DNA from 3 places in the Brumicola blandensis genome. Region 1 is predicted to be linked to each of the others. Evidence: predicted binding sites of a transcription regulator. Region 1 holds the regulator's gene; each other region holds the start of a gene.
What was found. Region 1 encodes sigma-54, which starts transcription at its own class of promoters, with help from an activator protein. Its sites were predicted from a motif close to GTTGGCACGNNNNTNGNNT; they were not measured.
Positions count from the first base shown of each region.

Region 2: the regulator sigma-54 is predicted to act here: its motif matches at 1,375-1,393, upstream of RM544_RS06975 (S8 family peptidase).
Region 3: the regulator sigma-54 is predicted to act here: its motif matches at 2,187-2,205, upstream of RM544_RS09195 (DUF3192 domain-containing protein).

Region 1 is NZ_JAVRIE010000007.1:239,762-243,046, forward strand. It holds gene lptA (lipopolysaccharide transport periplasmic protein LptA) at 1-503, shown strand, start outside; gene lptB (LPS export ABC transporter ATP-binding protein) at 503-1,228, shown strand; gene RM544_RS16290 (RNA polymerase factor sigma-54) at 1,291-2,778, shown strand; gene hpf (ribosome hibernation promoting factor) at 2,803-3,090, shown strand; gene ptsN (PTS IIA-like nitrogen regulatory protein PtsN) at 3,107-3,285, shown strand, end outside.
Region 2 is NZ_JAVRIE010000002.1:387,885-391,169, forward strand. It holds gene RM544_RS06965 (alpha/beta hydrolase family protein) at 1-375, shown strand, start outside; gene RM544_RS06970 (hypothetical protein) at 370-1,161, opposite strand; gene RM544_RS06975 (S8 family peptidase) at 1,435-3,285, shown strand, end outside.
Region 3 is NZ_JAVRIE010000003.1:155,853-159,137, reverse strand. It holds gene RM544_RS09205 (tectonin domain-containing protein) at 1-310, shown strand, start outside; gene RM544_RS09200 (GNAT family N-acetyltransferase) at 859-1,503, opposite strand; gene RM544_RS09195 (DUF3192 domain-containing protein) at 1,746-2,114, opposite strand; gene RM544_RS09190 (hypothetical protein) at 2,362-2,718, shown strand; gene syd (SecY-interacting protein) at 2,675-3,268, opposite strand.

The sequences.
Region 1 (3,285 bases):
TCATTCAAAAGAGTGATTTTGAGCAACCCATTAGACTTGAGTCTGAAAATACCTTTGCCGATAGTAAAGAGAAAGTGCTGTTTTACGAGGGTAACGTCAAGATTACTCAAGGTAGCTTAAAAATTAGCGCCGATAAAATGGAAGTGATAGGCACCAATGGGGCTGGGCGTGAAATTTTTATTGCCACCGGCAAACCTGCTTCTTATATCCAACAATTGGCCGACGGCAGCATGGTCGAAGCCCGTGCGAATGAAATCAAATACATTAAAGCTGACCGCACCATTTCTTTGAAAGGCAATGCACAACTTCTGCAGAATGCCTTTACGATTGAAGGTGATTCAATTATTTTTGATATGCAAAAAGAACAGGTGCTGGCCAACACAAATGAGAAAAGTAACACGCCTACCGTGACAATTTTCAGTCCAGATACGATTCAGAAAACCAAAGACACCTTGAAAAATAAAGCAGAAGACGCAGATAAGAAGCAAGAGGACGATCAATAGTGAGTAAACTCGTTGCCAATCATCTCGCCAAGTCATACAAAGCTAGGCAAGTCGTTAGAGACGTCAGTATTGAGGTATCCACAGGCCAAATCGTTGGCTTGTTAGGCCCCAATGGCGCCGGTAAAACCACTACTTTTTACATGATCGTTGGGCTCGTACCTATCGATAAAGGTGAAATTTTCATTGATCAGCTAGATTTATCAATTCAGCCCATGCATGAGAGAGCAAGACACGGTATCGGTTATTTACCGCAAGAAGCTTCGATTTTCCGGAAACTAACGGTATATGAAAATCTAATGGCTATTTTGCAAACGAGAAAAGAACTCACAAAAGACCAGCGCGAGCAACAAGCCGATGATTTAATGGATGAATTTAATGTGAATCATATTCGAAACAATCTTGGGATGAGTTTGTCAGGCGGGGAGCGGCGTAGAGTCGAGATCGCGCGAGCTTTAGCAGCAAATCCTAAATTTATTTTGCTCGATGAACCCTTCGCCGGTGTTGACCCAATTTCTGTTAATGATATAAAGAAGATAATACAACAATTAAAAGAACGTGATATTGGTGTATTAATAACTGACCACAATGTTCGAGAAACCCTCGATGTTTGTGAACAAGCGTATATAGTAAGTCATGGCGAACTAATCGCCTCAGGCAGTGCTGAGGAAGTTCTCAGTAACCAAAAAGTGCGAGATGTTTATCTCGGTGAACAATTTGTCTTATAGGTATTCCGTATCATGTTTAGAATTCGGCACGTCTCGCCGTTAACATTAGGTCAAGGGCATCAATGAAGCCTTCATTGCAGTTAAAATTCAGTCAACAACTTACGATGACGCCTCAGTTGCAGCAGGCGATCAAGCTATTACAGTTATCTACGCTAGACCTGCAACAAGAAATCCAAGAAGCGCTTGACTCAAATCCCTTATTGGAAATTGATGAAAGTGAACACAATAATGACAAGCAGTCAGAAGAGAATAGTGCAAACGATAGAGAGCAAGCTGATTCTAGCGACCTCAATTCGGCAAATTCTGACAACATCGATAGTCATGACGCCTTAGAAAACAATCAACTCACTGATGATTTACCGATCGACAGTTCATGGGAAGAATACCTCAGTTCGTCTTCTGCACCAGCAACGATGACAGGTGGCTCAAGCCCCGACGACGACTACGTCTTTCAAGGTGAGACCTCAGAAAATATCCAAGACCACTTAATCTGGCAGATGGAATTAACGCCCTTCTCTGATATTGACCGTTCTATCGCTATCGCAATTATCGACAGTATCGACGAATCAGGCTATTTAACCGTCAGTTGCGAAGACATTTTGGATAGCTTACAAAACGAAGAGATTGAGCTTGATGAAGTGGAATGTGTTTTAAAACGCATTCAAATGTTTGACCCTATTGGCTCTGGGTCCCGCTCACCTCAAGAATGCTTGCTGGTGCAACTCAATCAGTTTGCTCCCGACACACCTTGGGTCGCTGAAACTAAACATTTGCTAAGCGAACACAGTGATTTACTAAGTAGTAAAGACTACCGCACTTTAATGCGTAAAACGAAGTTGAAAGAAGACCAACTGCGTGAAGTGATGCGTCTGCTACAAACACTCAATCCCCGTCCTGGGAGTGAGATAGCAACCAAAGAGCCGGAATATGTCATTCCAGATGTCACTGTGCTCAAGAAAAACGGTCGCTGGGTTGTTGAATTAAATAATGATTCACTGCCGCCATTAGTGGTTAATCAAGAGTATGCGGCCTTAAGTAAAAGTACAAAAAATTCGAACGATTCCCAATTTATTAAGTCTCATTTACAAGAGGCGAAATGGTTTATCAAAAGTTTAGAAAGCCGCAACGAAACACTCCTAAAGGTGTCTCATTGTATTGTGCAGCAACAAATGGGCTTTTTTGAACACGGCCCAGAAATGATGAAACCGATGGTACTAAATGACGTAGCTGAAATGGTGGATATGCACGAATCGACTATATCTCGAGTTACCACACAAAAGTATATGCACACGCCACGTGGCATTTATGAGTTAAAGTACTTTTTCTCTAGCCATGTTTCTACTGAGTCTGGAGGAGAGTGTTCATCTACTGCGATAAGAGCATTAATTAAGAAGTTAGTGGCTGCAGAGTTACCTAGCAAGCCATTAAGTGATAGCAAGATTGCGCAATTGTTAGCTGATCAAGGTATTCAAGTTGCACGGCGGACAATTGCGAAATATCGAGAGTCTCTCTCGATTCCCCCGTCGAACCAAAGAAAAAGTCTTTTATAAGACGACATTAGAGGACGTAACATTATGCAAATTAATCTAACAGGTCACCACGTAGATATTACAGATTCACTCAGAGCATATGTCGATACTAAGTTTGAGAAGTTAGAACGACACTTCGACCATATCAGCAACGTACACGTGGTGTTAAACGTCGAAAAGCTGAGCCAAAAAGCAGAAGCTACTGTGCATTTAAAGGGTGACGTTGTTCACGCAAATGCCGAGCATAATGACATGTATGCAGCCATTGATGGCCTTATCGATAAACTAGACAGACAGGTTATTAAACACAAGGAAAAACTAAAGCGACACTAGTTGCTTAAGAGTTAATATGATCATATCTGATATCATTTCTTTAGACCGCACTGAATGTGCGGTCGATTGTCACAGTAAAAAAAGAATTTTCGAAGTCATCAGCGAGATTGCGGCCAGAGAAAACCCATCATTAGCACTTGGCGATATACTCGCGAGTATAGTGAGCCGAGAAAAAATGGGCAGCACAGGTATTGG
Region 2 (3,285 bases), on a different contig from region 1:
GAATTATTCGACTGTGTCGTGGCGAATGCTGGGGTTTACGATTTAACGCTGATGTTCGAAGAGGGGGACATTCCAGACATGCTCTACGGAAAAACTCGCTTGTTGGAATACTTAGGTGATGACCCAGACATTTTGAAGACGTTTTCGCCTATTAATTACATTTCCCGAATAGCCGCACCCATACTGATCGGCCATGGTAAAAAAGACAGACGAACACCCTTTATTCATGCGGAGTTACTCAGAGATAAGCTAATTGAACAGGGAAAACCATTTGAGTGGTTTGTAAAGGGTACCGAAAGTCATGGCTTTTATGATGAAGAAAATAGAGCAGAATGGTACGAAACCGTTGCTGCGTTTCTAAAGGAAAACTTATAGTTTTAGAGCCTCATGCGGTATGTCGAGATAAAGCGTAATCAATCTACCCGCTCTGTTTACCTTAAAAGTAAGTGTTTGAGCAGAGCGTATTTCCTTTTGAAGGTCACTTAATTGTTTATCGTCATCTATTTCGAAACCATTTACCTCTAAGAGTACGTCACCCTCTTGAAAACGTACTTTAGAATAGAGGTCTGGGTTCATACCAGGAATAATGACTTTACCCCCATCATTAAACAAGTTAGGAAGTGTTTTCACGATGTGTTCTAACTGTCTTGGTCTTGAACCTATTTCTTTCGCCGTCATCTCGTTGAATCGTTGTTGAGTCTGCTCTTCAATTAAGCTGTTTGTCTCGCCCAAGAAGAGCTCATAGTCTCTCGACTCAAACTCTAAAATAATTGACGCTTTATTGATGCGTTTAACATATACATCTAAGTTGTTAATGTTTTCGTCAACAAAGTACTCACCGGCAGCTTGGTCAACTAACAGAGCAGTAAAGCTTTCAGCAACACTCTGACTATACACAATGCCACTAAGCACAAACTTGGCAGGCAGATCGGACAGATCGTCGCTCACAGAAAGCACAGTAGGCTCTTCATCAACGACATTCTCCTTCTCTTGGTTAAAGTTTTTAATTTCTTGGTCGATACTACGTTTGTTAGCTTGCTGTTTTGGTATCTCAGTAAATTCACTGCCAGTGTCAGCAAGAGGCTCTTCGTTGATACTAAATACCGCGTAAGCGGCAACAAGCGCCACAACTACAATTAATACGACAAGCAATTTGTTCATAAACACTCCTATTATTTGAGCATTGTAATCAACAACCGCATAGATAACCATCTAACTTTTTGCAAGCCTAAGCTGCGACTTAAAAAATGACTCTATAAATGACTAAACCATAATTTAGTTCATAAATTAAGTCATATTGTTATTCGAAATTAAAATTTACATACCTTCCAAATAAATAGTCCAATAAAAACAGTGGGATACGATTTTTTGAAAGTTGGCATACACTGTGCATTATCGGCGACAGAGAAAGTATATTTTTATTTGGAGTTACACATGTCTATCAGCAACACTTTAAAGACGATGATGTTCGCCTCTGTTGCAGTAGTCGGTTTCGCCGGCGCTGTCGCAACGAATGGATACGGTGATTTTTTATCGACTGACGCTGGCAACGGTGCGGTAAAGAAGGCTAAAGAACAGCCTAAATCATACATCGTCCAAGGTAAAGGTTCAGAGACATTAAAAACAGCGGTAACAAGTGTTGGTGGGAGTATTTCAAGAGAGTTTCCAATCATCAATGCAGTTAGCGCAGTGCTAACTCCGTCACAAGCAGAAGTGATTGCACAGCTCGACGATGTAAGAATTCAAGATGATCGCTCGGTAGCTACAATGAGTGCGGGTAACGGCCAGAACAAAAAGTTCATCATTGATAACTACATTTCAACACAGACTGGTGCTGACCAATTGCACGAGCTCGGTATCACAGGTTTGGGTGTAACCGTTGCTGTACTAGACAGTGGTACTATCATGGCTGGCCAACACGGTTTCAACCTATTGGTCGATTCTGAAGGTTACTGGCGTGTTCCTGCTAAATACGATGCAATTAAAAGCCGTCGTACTTGGTGGTTGAACGATGATAAAAACGGTCACGGTTCACATGTGTCTGGCATTATCGCTAGTAGCCTGAAAGCTGACAACGGTAAGTTTAACGGTATTGCACCAGACGTTTACCTTTTATCAGTGAAAGCATTCGATAAGAATGGTCAAAGTAGCTACTCAAAAGTGTTAGACGGTTTGAACTGGATTTATCACAATCGTGAAACCTATCGAATTCGCGTTTTAAATTTATCATTGGGCGCTGATGTCCAATCTAACTATTGGGACGACCCAATAAACCAAGCGATCATGAAGCTTTGGGAAGCCGGTATTGTAGTGGTTACCTCTGCTGGTAACAGTGGTCACGAAGATATGAGTATTACCGTTCCTGGTAATAACCCATACATCATTACGGTTGGCGCGATTACAGATAGCTACACACCATTTGATTATTCTGATGACCGTGTAACTACGTTCTCTTCAACAGGTCCTACCGTTGAAGGTTTTGTAAAGCCAGAGGTTGTTGCTTATGGTGGTCACATTGCCGCTAAAGTAGATAACCGATATGCCTTCGGTCAGTTCTTCGAAAGTGAGACAGGCCTGGGTTACCAAGAAGTTTCTGGAACCTCACAAGCGTCAGCAGTGGTTTCTGGTATTGCAGCATTAATGCTTCAATACAATCCCTACTTGTCACCAGATGACGTTAAGTGTCGCATCATGGCAAGCGCAAAGATGGCGCATGACGAGTCTGGTAAAATGAAGTTTTCACCGTTCGAGCAAGGCCACGGTATGGTCAATGCTTACGCCGCTGTTGCGAGTAACAAAACAGGTTGTGCAAACCGTGGTTTAGATATCCAAGCTGATTTAGCCGGTACTGCGCACTTTATGGGCCCCGTAACAAAAACCACAGGTGGTGAATTTGCTATCTTAGTCGGCGACAAATTAGTTACTGAAGGTCATCAATGGGGAGACTCTAGTATGTTGGCTGAAGGTCATCAATGGGGCGACTCTGGTATTTTTGCAGAAGGTCATCAATGGGGCGACTCAGGTATTTTCTCTGAAGGTCATCAATGGGGCGATTCAGGTATCTTAGCAGAAGGTCATCAGTGGGGCGACTCAGGTATCTTCGCTGAAGGACATCAATGGGGCGACTCAGGTATCTTTGCTGAAGGACATCAGTGGGGTGATTCAGGTATGTTTGCGGAAGCTTGGAATAACCGTGACCTATTCTCTGAAGTTGCTGATTCGGTAGTGACTCCATCAGACCTTGCGATTCAAGATGAAGATGGTGAAGAACCAGTCCAAGAGTGG
Region 3 (3,285 bases), on a different contig from region 1:
TATAGGTAAAACGGTCGAAGTCAGTTCTATTTTTAGAATATTGGGCAATATCAGAATACAAGATGAGAATGGCGTAAGAGGCTTAGCGAACCACAAGGTATCGATACGCATATCAGAGACGTCCAGCATTTCTGTATTGAGTGATGAAACGGGGTCATATCGATTCGTTGATCTACCAGAGGGTGAATATACTATTGAGGTTGATAGTGTGGGCTACGACGTGATTAGACCCAACGCCAAAGAGATTCGCGTTGAAATAGAAGGTAAAAACAGCTTACAAAATAATTTTCGGATCACACCTAAAAATTAAGTATATTGAAAGCCAAAGTAACAAACTATTTGTTACAGGCATAAAAAAAGGTGAAAACATCCGGTTTTCACCTTTTTCCAAGAATTTCGAGCTTCCTTCTCAGCGTTCCGTTGCTAAAACATCATCCAGATAAAATCCTTTACACCCCTTTCCATTTTTTCCCACTCATCCTAAGCAGGCTACACTCCTTGTGTAGGTTCCTTTTTCCATGATATCCGTTTGTTACGTAAGTCCTTCCTACGTAAAATCTTCGTCCTGAAGTTGTCCTTTGTCTTCCCTATCCTGAGAGTTTCTTCCTGAAACCTTCCATTACCTTGACGATTTCTTCCTGAACTCGTCTCCTTGAGGTGGGTTTATATTAGCAAGGGGGATTTCTTTTACTATCGATGAAATAAAATATTTACATTTCCGGTCGTTTATTTTTTATACTGACAAATTTAACCCCATGTTTTATATGCGTTAATTTTTCGGCTGCAGAAAAAGAATGTAGTACAAAAGCACTTTCGCTCACACGCTTGTAAGAAATGTCGTACAAGCAGTATCACCTTTTATCCCTTAAGTTTTTTACGGAACATCACTTTGCCAGTGATATCGCCCACTTCTAGTTCTTTTACTAACTCAAACTGGCCATCAACGAAGAACGAAAGACATTTAGGTAGGGTCACAAATACGCCAACGCCTTCTGTTTTATTGTCTTCTTGAAGCAAACCAACAATCCCGCGCATCAAGATATGCCCAAGACCAATGTCTTGATGATCTGGGTGAACACCAATAAACGAAAGCATGTGGTAATCTTTCGCAGGGATGCATTCCCGTACTTTTTCTTCTTTTGAAATCATTTGCTTGGTGCCAAGGAAGCCGGCAGTGAGTAGCATCTTCAAACGCCAGTGCCAATAACGACCTGCACCAAAAGCAGCATCCGGACTGATTAAGCATGCAACCGCTAGCAGACGCCCATGTTCAAACAAACCAATCATAGGCTGCTTACCATCCCAAAAAGCATTCAGCTCTTCGCGTATGGCTGAGCGTAAGCGATTCTCATAACCTTCTCTCTCAACTTCAAAAATGTCATTAAAGAGAGGATCGTCAAAATAAGCATTGTATAGAATCGACGCAGCTACTTTTAGGTCGTCGGCGCCTAGGTAACATGCTCTGATTTCATCTATTTCGGGCTTGTAAGCGGCAGTTGTCATACTTCATTCCTTTATATCGTTTCGGTCTGCTGACACTTATACAATAAAACATTTTGGGAATTACGCTAACATTTATTTAACAATACGATGAGAAAGTGAATGCAAAACGATCTACATCAAAGAAAAAAGCCCTCAAGCAAGGGAAGCTGAGGGCAAAAGAGCGAAACGCTCTATCGGCATTGCATGTACAAAGCCATGGTGTGATGACCAATTGGCCATCATGCGGGAAAGGGTCCGAGGACCTAAATGTATTTTTGGACGACTGATTCACCAAATCCAACAAGTTCACCGTTAATAAAAACAAGCGGTGTACATTCGTCTTTCGTGGTCATACTGTCATCATGTATACGTTGAGTTCGATAGTATAAAACTTGTACTTTCTCACCATTGCTAGTGGTCAGTTCTGTAAAGTCTGCTGCACCTAAGGTGTCAATGATACGCTCTTTAGACACGCCTAAGTCTAGTTCAGAGATGTAGTTGCGGTTCTTTGCTTCACGCTTTTCCCAGCTTGAACCATAAGAATAACCCCCCTCATCATCGCCTATCGAAATTACGCATCCGCCAAGAAGTAAAGAGCTAGCCATAATGCTTGAAAGAAGAAGTGCTTTCATTTTTTCATCCTTTTGAGTTTGTTTTGTAAAACGTTCAATTTTGAACGTTAATTAGTTTTATAGAATTCTCTTAAACAAATATTGGACCAACAAGTAAATCGCCAACATCATCAATAGCTTACGCTAAATTTTATGAATTCAGCCTGAACAAACTCTTTTAATTACCCTAAATATTCGTCAAACTCGCTAACAGATTGGTTTATTTCCTTAATGATATTCAAGGCTTATTCGCCCGGGAAAACAAAGAATGAATTCTGATATACAAATGGTCGTTAATATCTGCATCGAACTTAGTGAAAAAGGAAAGCAACCGAGTGTCGGTATGATAAAAGCCAAATCAACAACTCCCCTACCTATCCCATTGATAATCAAAGGCTTAAGTTACTGGAAAGAAAACAAAGATTCGCTAAAAAAAGTCATGATCACCAATGAAATCAAAGGTGGGCAATCATCTAATAAAGATACCGCAGAGAGGTTAAAAACGCTTGAGCTGTTAGTTAAACAGCTCGCGACGCAAGTTGAGCAAGGAAACGAAACAATTGAAACATTGCAAGACCAAGTTACAGACTTGCAACAACAGGTCGCGGTGTTAGGCCAGAAATAAAGGTAGCAATGTCTGGTGCCAATACTTCTTGTGGTACTTTGCCCACCTGCTCTAGCATGACATTTCCCGTTTTTACGTCTAGGCTAATAATGAATTCTTCCTGATCAGTAGTGGCAAAGAACAAAGTGTCGTCTTGCTTGAGTCTTCTTTTCATCAACACATGGGCAATCAGATTCTTTTGCAAGCGTTCAAAGTCATCTTCATTCCAAACTTGAATAATATCTAAATCACCACGCTGTGCCCTCGCTGGCAAATCGTGGCTAAAGTAGCTACAAAAAAGAGCAGACAGTTGAGGATCGATGTCTATCTCAAGGGCACTGGCGAGGTTATCTAAATTCAAATTCGCATCTCTTTTCACCGGTTTCCAAGGCACTTCTGAACCATCTGCCATTGTTGCTAATGATTCTTCACTGAGTTGTATACAAGGAGATAACCAATCACTGTCAAACTCTGTCATCATTAGACTATCGCCATTGCCTATTAGGTCGATATAAGCAGTATGAAATTGTTCAAGCGAAGAAATGAGTGCATCAGCAGAATTCGTAGACATCGTTTTTTGTTGCCATA